2 regions of the Rhizobium sp. YS-1r genome follow, and region 2 is predicted to be linked to the other one. Evidence: riboswitches for the same ligand, from Rfam matches in the RefSeq annotation. Region 2 holds a riboswitch; the other holds the start of a gene.
What was found. Region 2 has a riboswitch for cobalamin ahead of JL39_RS19305 (CbtB-domain containing protein). Riboswitches for the same ligand answer to the same signal wherever they lie in the genome.
Positions count from the first base shown of each region.

Region 1: it holds a riboswitch for cobalamin, as region 2 does, so the genes downstream of both, bluB (5,6-dimethylbenzimidazole synthase) here and JL39_RS19305 (CbtB-domain containing protein) in region 2, are expected to answer to the same signal.

Region 1 is NZ_JPYQ01000032.1:188,050-192,258, reverse strand. Features, by position in the region: gene JL39_RS21090 (NADP-dependent malic enzyme) at 1-1,237, shown strand, start outside; gene JL39_RS21085 (hypothetical protein) at 1,358-2,020, shown strand; gene bluB (5,6-dimethylbenzimidazole synthase) at 2,024-2,710, opposite strand; cobalamin riboswitch at 2,787-2,975, opposite strand; gene JL39_RS21075 (NAD+ synthase) at 3,045-4,209, opposite strand, start outside.
Region 2 is NZ_JPYQ01000025.1:187,111-191,319, reverse strand. Features, by position in the region: gene JL39_RS19320 (cobyric acid synthase) at 1-820, opposite strand, end outside; gene cobO (cob(I)yrinic acid a,c-diamide adenosyltransferase) at 825-1,439, opposite strand; gene JL39_RS19310 (CbtA family protein) at 1,436-2,203, opposite strand; gene JL39_RS19305 (CbtB-domain containing protein) at 2,216-2,392, opposite strand; cobalamin riboswitch at 2,429-2,627, opposite strand; cobalamin riboswitch at 2,687-2,891, shown strand; gene JL39_RS19300 (DUF1636 domain-containing protein) at 2,996-3,391, shown strand; gene cobW (cobalamin biosynthesis protein CobW) at 3,388-4,209, shown strand, end outside.

The sequences.
Region 1 (4,209 bases), on a different contig from region 2:
AGCCCTCGCGCGCGAAGAAGTCTCCGACGTTGCCGCACGCGCCTATTCCGGCGATACGCCGGTCTTCGGTCCGGATTACCTGATCCCCTCGCCCTTCGATCCACGCCTCATCCTGCGCATCGCGCCGGCCGTCGCCAGAGCTGCCGCTGAAAGCGGCGTCGCGTCGAGGCCGATCCAAGATTTCGATGCCTATCTCGACCAGCTGAACCGTTTCGTCTGGCGCTCCGGCTTCGTGATGAAGCCGATCTTCAACGCCGCCAAGACGGCCGAAAGGAAGCGAGTCATCTTTGCCGAAGGCGAGGACGAACGCGTGCTGCGGGCAGCCCAGGTGCTCTTGGAGGAAAAGACGGCAACGCCGATCCTGATCGGCCGCCCGTCGGTGATCGAAGCCCGGCTCAAGCGTTTCGGCATCCGCATCCGCCCGAATGTCGATTTCGCCGTGGTCAATCCGGAAGACGATCCGCGCTACCGCGATTATGTTGACGATTATTTCGCCCTGGTCGGCCGCAAGGGCATCAACCCGGAAAGCGCCCGCACCATCGTGCGCACCAACAATACGGTGATCGGTTTATTGTCGGTGAAACGCGGCGAAGCCGATGCGCTGATCTGTGGCGTCGAGGGCGGTTATGACCGGCACCTGAAGGACGTCGACCAGATCATCGGCCGGCGTCCGGGCGTCTGCGCCTTCTCGGGGCTCAGCCTCGTGATCTCTCAGCGCGGCGCGCTCTTCCTCGCCGATACGTTCGTCAACTACAATCCGTCGGCGCAGGAGATCGCCGAGATCACCATCCTGGCGGCCGAGGAAGTCCGCCGCTTCGGCATCCTCCCGAAGGCAGCGCTGATCTGCCATTCGAACTTCGGCTCACGGGATTCCGAAAGCGCCCAGAAGATGCGCAGTGCCCTGAAGCTGGTGCGCGAACAGGCTCCTGGCCTGGAAGTGGACGGCGAAATGCAGGCCGGTTCGGCGCTTTCCGAAACGGTGCGCAAGCGTGCTATGCCGAACAGTTCACTGACTGGTGACGCCAACCTGCTGATCTTCCCGAACCTCGATGCGGCGAACATCTCGCTCGGCGTCGTGCGGAACATGACCGACGCGCTGCATGTCGGCCCGGTCCTGCTCGGCGCCGCCATGCCGGTGCATATCCTGTCGCCCTCGGTCACCTCGCGCGGCGTCGTGAACATGGCTGCGCTCGCGGTGGTGGAAGCATCGCAACCCAATCTGGAGATTCAACTTTAAATTTTATATATAACCATATGATAATTAAATAATAATCGTTGGGCAGCCGATTTTATGATATTATCAACCGGCTTGCTCCATGATGCGATCATGTGATTGGAGAGAGCCGGACAACACCTCATGCGCCTTTGCGGCCTGATGATCGCCCCGCTGCTGCTTGTTCCCGCCGTGGCCTCCGCGCGGGATATCGCGACCTGTGCAGCCCTTTATCGGCAGCTCAACAACGCACCGCAGATCATCGGCAACACGGCCGAGATACGGCGCTATGCGCGGGAACTCAGCGACCAGAACAGCGAAATCCGCGGGCTCAGGATCGAGATGCGCCGGGCGGGCTGCGGCACGGGCAGTGTCGTTGTCCTCGGCGGCCCGAAGGGCGAAGTCTGCGATCAGATGCGGCAGACGCTCGATGCCATGGAGCAAAGCCGCGACGCGCTTGTTGCGGAAAGAGACAATGCCCGGCAACTGGTTCGCTCCTCCGGCGAGCGCGGTGCGATCCTGGCTGCAATCCGCTCCAACAACTGCATTCCTTCCGATATGGAAGAGGACCGCAAGGAGAGAATGAAGCTGCAGGGTATCGAGTTGCCGAAGGAGGAGCCCTACTCCGGCATCATCGATCTGCGTGTCAAACAGCCGCAGGCGGCTGCCGCCCAGCCGAACCTGCCGGGGCCGGAACGTCCCTACGATCCGAACAAGAAGGTACGTATGGTCGGACCGACATTCCTGCCTGAGGAAAGTATAGACCTCGCCCATCCGAAATCCAGCGGGCCGCAGCCGCAGCAGTAGCCGTCAGCACTCGCCCCATCGATCGGTGAAAACCAGATCTTCGAGCGGTAGCCGCTCGCGCCAGCCCTTCACCGCCAGTTCCGGCTCCCGATAAAGCTGATCGACGTAGCCGACGCACAGCCAGGCGACGATCCTGATCCTTTCGGGGATGCCGAGCAGCGCGCGCAGATCCTCCTCATGAAAGATGCTCACCCAGCCGACGCCGACCCCTTCGGCGCGGGCGGCAAGCCACAGGTTCTGCACGGCGCAGACGGTCGAATAGACGTCCATGCGCGGATTATGGGTACGGCCGATGACGACCGGCCCGGCGCGATCCGGATCGCAGGTCACGCAGATCGACAGCGGCGCCTTGCGGATGCCTTCGAGCTTCAGGCTTCGGTATATGTCGCGGCGCTCCTCCGGAAACATTTCCGCCGCCTCATCATTGGCTCGCGAAAAGGCACTCCATGCCGCCTGGCGTATCTCGGGATCCCGCACGAGGATGAAATTCCATGGCTGCATGAACCCCACCGAGGGCGCCGAATGTGCGGCGCCGAGCAGCCGCATCACGAGGTCGTCCGGAAGCGGGTCCGGCAGAAACTGGTCGCGCACGTCGCGGCGGGTTTCGATCACGCGATAGACCGCAGCGCGGTCGCGTTCCGGAAATTCGCCTGCAGATATCAAGGCATGCGCAAAAGGATCGGGTTGCATCGTCTATCCCCAACAATGCTGACGCCGCCTGCGCGAACGCGCAGGAGCATCAAGAAACCTCGCCGCCGTCCGCGCGGTTCGATCTATCTTGCCAGGCCGGTCTTCTGACTTGGCTTCATCCGCCCCTGCCGCCGCCTTCCCGGAAATTCCAGTGGCTTTCGAATTGCGGCCAAGCGTCCGCCTCACAGCGTTGGGCACGTTCCGGTTTCCCACCGGATTCCCGATTCTCCTGCGCAAGGCAGGCACCTGACGGAGGCGTTATGCCAAGCCATGATCAGCGTTTCAAGTGGAGCCGCCCGATCTTCCCGTCTCACCCGGTCAAATGATCGGTCACCTATCGGTCCCGGAACCGGTTGGTGATCGGATAACGCCGATCGCGGCCGAAATTCTTCCTGGTGATCTTGACGCCTGGCGCCGATTGCCGCCGCTTGTATTCGGCCAGATAAAGCAGATGCTCGATGCGGTGGACGGTCGTGATGTCGTGGCCGCGCGAGACGATCTCCTCCGTGCCCATTTCCATCTCCACCAGGCATTCGAGAATGTCGTCGAGGACGGGATAAGACGGCAACGAATCCTGGTCCGTCTGATCAGGCCTGAGTTCCGCCGACGGCGCCTTGGAGAGGATATTCTTCGGGATCACTGCGCCCGACGGTCCAAGCGCATCCGGCGGCAGGTGCTGGTTGCGCCAGGCAGCAAGCGCATAAACCTGCATCTTGTAGAGATCCTTGATCGGATTGAAGCCGCCGTTCATGTCGCCGTAGAGCGTCGCGTAACCCACCGACATTTCCGACTTGTTGCCGGTCGTCACCACCATCGAACCGAACTTGTTGGAGATCGCCATGAGAATGGTGCCGCGCGCCCGGCTCTGCAGGTTCTCTTCGGTAACGCCCTCGTCCGTGCCATCGAAAAGCTCCGAGAGCGCCGACGAAAAACCCTCGACGGGCTCGGCGATCGGCACAATATCGTAGCGGCAGCCGAGCGCACGGGCGCAATCGGCGGCATCCTTCAGCGACTCCTCGGAGGTGTAGCGGTAAGGCAGCATCACGCTGCGCACCCGCTCCGCACCCAGTGCATCGACGGCGATGGCCGCGCACAATGCCGAGTCGATGCCGCCGGACAGGCCGAGGATCACGGATTTGAAGCCGTTCTTGTTGACATAATCGCGGAAGCCGAGCAGGCAGGCGCGGTAATCCGCTTCCTCCTTTTCCGGGATGCGCGCCATCGGCCCATCGGTGCAGCGCCAGGTATCGTGGACCCTGTTCCATTCCGTCACCGTCACCGCCGGTTGGAATTGGTCCATCTGGAAGGCAAGTGTCTTGTCCGCATTGAAGGCAAAACTCGCGCCGTCGAAGACCAGTTCGTCCTGGCCGCCGACTTGCGCAGCATAGATCATCGGCAGGCCGGTCTCGATGACCTGTTTCAGCACCACCTGATGGCGGATATCCATCTTGCCGCGATAATAGGGCGAGCCGTTCGGCACGAGCAGGATCTCCGCGCCG
Region 2 (4,209 bases):
CCAGCGGGTCAAGATCGTCGAAATTGGAGATATGCGGCAGGATCGGCACTGCGATGCGGATTCTTGCGCCGGACTTGCGAGCGAAGGACTGGTTGAGCCCGAGCGCATCCTCCGCCGGCAGAAACGCTGCATCCGCGAAATGCGGCAAAAGCCCGATCGATCGCCAGCCGGTCAGTTCTTCAATCATCCGCATGCCTTCGGCAAACAAGGCCGGATCGCCCCGAAAGCGGTTGACGATGAACCCGCGGATCATCGCCGCATCTTCGGGATCGAGCACAAGTTTCGTGCCGGCAAGGCTGGCAATCACGCCGCCGCGGTCGATATCGCCGATCAGCACGACGGGCACATCCGCCGCCCGCGCAAACCCCATATTGGCAATGTCATTGCGGCGGAGATTGATTTCCGAAGCGCTGCCGGCGCCTTCCACCAGCACCAGATCGGCCTGGTTGCTGAGAAGGTCGAAACTTTCCTGCACCCGCGGCATCAGCTTCCGCTTGAGGCCCTGGTATTCGGCGGCCTTGGCATTGCCTTCGACCTTGCCCTGCACCACGACCTGCGCGCCGACGTCGCTCTGAGGCTTCAGAAGCACAGGATTCATATGTACGCTGAGCGGGACCCCGGCCGCACGCGCCTGCAAGGCCTGCGCCCGTCCGATCTCGCCGCCATCCGCCGTGACTGCCGCGTTGTTCGACATGTTCTGCGGCTTGAACGGCATGATTTTCAGCCCACGCAGCGTAAAGGCGCGGGCAAGCCCGGCCACCACCAGCGACTTGCCCACATCCGAACCCGTACCCTGAAACATCAGCGCGCGAGCGGTCATACCGTTAAAACTCGATGCCGGCCTGGGCCTTCACGCCCGCCTTGAAGTGATGCTTGACCAGCGTCATCTCTGTGACCATATCCGCCGCCTCGATCAGCGCCGGCTTGGCGTTGCGACCGGTGACGACCACGTGAAGGTCCGGCCGCCGCGCCTGAAGTGCTGCGACCACCTTGTCGAGATCGAGATAATCGTAACGAAGCGCGATGTTGAGTTCGTCGAGAATGATGAGTCCGATCGTCTCGTCCGCCATCAGGTCGAGAGCCTTTGCCCAGGCCTTTTCGGCGGCCGCGATATCCCGCGTCAGATCCTGAGTTTCCCAGGTGAAGCCTTCGCCCATCGTGTGCCAGACGACCCGATCGCCGAAAACGGCCAGCGCCGGCTGCTCGCCTGTCGACCAGGCACCCTTGATGAACTGCACGACGCCGACCCGGCGATTGTTGCCGAGCATACGCAAAGCCAGGCCGAAGGCGGCGGTGGATTTTCCCTTGCCGGGACCGGTATGGACGATGAGAAGCCCCTTTTCGACGGTCTTCCCGGCGACTTCCTTGTCCTGCACTGCCTTGCGGTTCACCATCTTGGCGCGATGACGTTCGACCGATGCCTCGTCGATCTCCTTCACCGCGATACGAACTCCCCATCAGACCGCGCCGTGATCTCTTCCCCTGCACGGAAGCGTTCGCGGATCATCCCGGCCAACGCACCGAGTACAGCCCAGAATACCAGGTTCGTGGCGTAGACAGCATTCACGAAGCGGGCGTAGAGTTCCAGCGGCACAGCCGTTTCATGCCCGGGCGGCAGCGGCGCGCCGACGATATGTGGCGCGATCAGCAGAACGATCGCCAGCGCGGCGAATACGGCTGAGCGCGTATAGGCGAGGAGGCCAAGGCCCGCTGCAGTGCAGACTGCGGTCGAAATCCACCAGACCTGACGGGGACCAAGCTCAGCAGCCGGCATGCCCGGAAGTTCCGGGGGGAGGCCGAGCCCTGGAGCCAAGCTGACGGTCAGGAAGCCGGCAATACCGAACATCAGTCCGCTGCGCCAGCCTTTGAGACCGCCCTGGGCTTCTGAAACCGCGATCAGAATAAGACCGAAACCGATCGCGGCCAGCATGTCGGCGGCGGCCGTATAAATGAAGCGCTCGAAACCGTCTGCCGGCATCCATGCTTCTTCGTCGTGATGATGGTCCGCAGGCGCTGCGGCATTGCCGGCGGGAGCGGCCTCATGGCTGTGGCTGTGGCCGACCTCTCCGCCGCCGGCATTCTCGTAGCTCTCCGCTTGCAGGATCAGCGGGACAGTGGAAAAGCTCTGCATGACGGTGAGCAGCAGTCCGGACAACAGCCCGGCGATCACCGCCGTGAAGACGATGTTACGAAACAACGACATGGGAAACTCCCCTCAGTGGCAGGGGAAAGCGAAGGAATGACGCGAATCGTGCGCGGCATTGTGCACGACTTCCATATGCGAGAAGCCGACGAAACCGACGACGAAAAGCCCCAGCAGGGCCGTCATGCTGAGCGGGATGATCTTCGAGGAGGAAATACCGACTGCCGTCGAAGCGGTTTTCGTTGCCATTGCCTTGTCCTTTCGCCCTCCACCCGAGGGCCGTTGAAGTTTTTCCTCGCCTCTGGCAGGTCTCCTGGCTCGCGGATCAGGCATCTTGCGCCCGCCTTCCCGGATTGCTCCAGTGGCATCATGGACGAAGACTTTCCGCTTACAGTTGCGGGGGCAGCCGCGGGTTTGACAGCAGATCCGTCGCACCGCATTCCCTCAAATACCCTTTCGGGGCACCATAGGCTGGCTCACTATAGACGAAATCGGCCTCACGGCAATCGCCTTTGCGACGCATTGACATAAGCATGCGACCGGGCTTACTTGAAAAGAGATGGTCCCTTTCCGGCAACGGGGAGGGCTAAGAGAGAATGCGGTGAGATCCCTTTCGCGATCAATGCCGCGGCTGCCCCCGCAACTGTAAGCGGTGAGCCATTGCCTATAAGCCACTGGGAAACCGGGAAGGCAGGCAAATGGCGGTGACCCGCAAGCCAGGAGACCTGCCATCTGATGTTTTTGCTTCACCGGGCGGGGTGCTCCGGAGGAAGTTCTCGATCACCGCAGGCGGTTTCAGCCCTCTGCTCCGCGCCCCGATTGTTTCGACCCCGGCGGGAACGCGGCTGACCGATGAGTGACCACCGACCAGATGATCCGGCAGATGTGACGATTTTCGTCTGTACCAATTGCCGTGATGTGTCCGACGGCGACGTTCGGCCGGGCATCGCGTTGATCGCAGCGCTACGTGAAGCAGCGGACGGCAAGCCGCTCGCGGTCAAGCCCGTCACCTGCCTTGCCAATTGCGAAAAAAGCCCCAGCGCCGCCTTCAATCACCGCAACGGTTGGTCCTATGTCTTCGGCCATCTGTCCCTCGACAATGTCGAGGACATCGTCACCGGCGCGATGATGCTGGCCGAGGACGAGCGCGGTTTCCTTCCTCTACGCGGCCGCCCGACATGTCTGCGCGGCAAGGGGTTGACGGCCCGTATCCCACCCTTTCATCATCACGAGGACATGCCATCATGAGCGTCAGCTTCGACCGCGTTCCCTGCACCGTCGTCACCGGGTTCCTGGGGGCCGGAAAGACCACGCTGATCCGCAACCTGATCGCGAAGCTTGACGGCAAGCGGCTGGCGATCATCGTCAACGAATTTGGCGATGTCGGCATCGACGGCGAGATACTGAAGGGCTGCGGCATCGAGAGCTGCCCGGAAGACAACGTCATCGAGCTTGCCAACGGCTGCATCTGCTGCACCGTGGCGGATGACTTCGTACCGGCGATCGATCAGATTCTTTCACGCGAACCGCGCGTCGACCACATCCTGATCGAAACCTCCGGCCTTGCGCTGCCGAAGCCGCTCGTTCAGGCTTTTCAGTGGCCGGCCGTCAAGGCACGTGTCACGGTGGACGGCGTTGTCGCCGTTGTGGATGGTGTGGCACTGGCCGAAGGCCGCGTTGCCGATGACCATGAAGCGCTGGAGGCGCAGCGCCAGGCGGACGGCTCCATCGACCACGACGATCCGGTCGAGGAAGTGTTCGAGGATCAGGTCGCCTGCGCCGACATGATCGTGCTGACCAAGAGTGATCTCCTCGATGCTGCGGGCCTTGCTACCGCCCGGGACCGCGTCGCCGCCCATCTGCCGCGTGCCGTGAAGATCGTCTCGGCTGCCAATGGCGCGATCGATCCGGCCGTGCTGATCGGACTTGGCCTCGCCGTCGAGGACGATATCGAAAACCGCAAGACCCATCACGACGACGAACGCGACCACGATCATGATGATTTCGACAGCTTTGTCGTCGATCTCCCGGCTGTTTCCGATGCTGACGAATTGGCTGCCCGCATT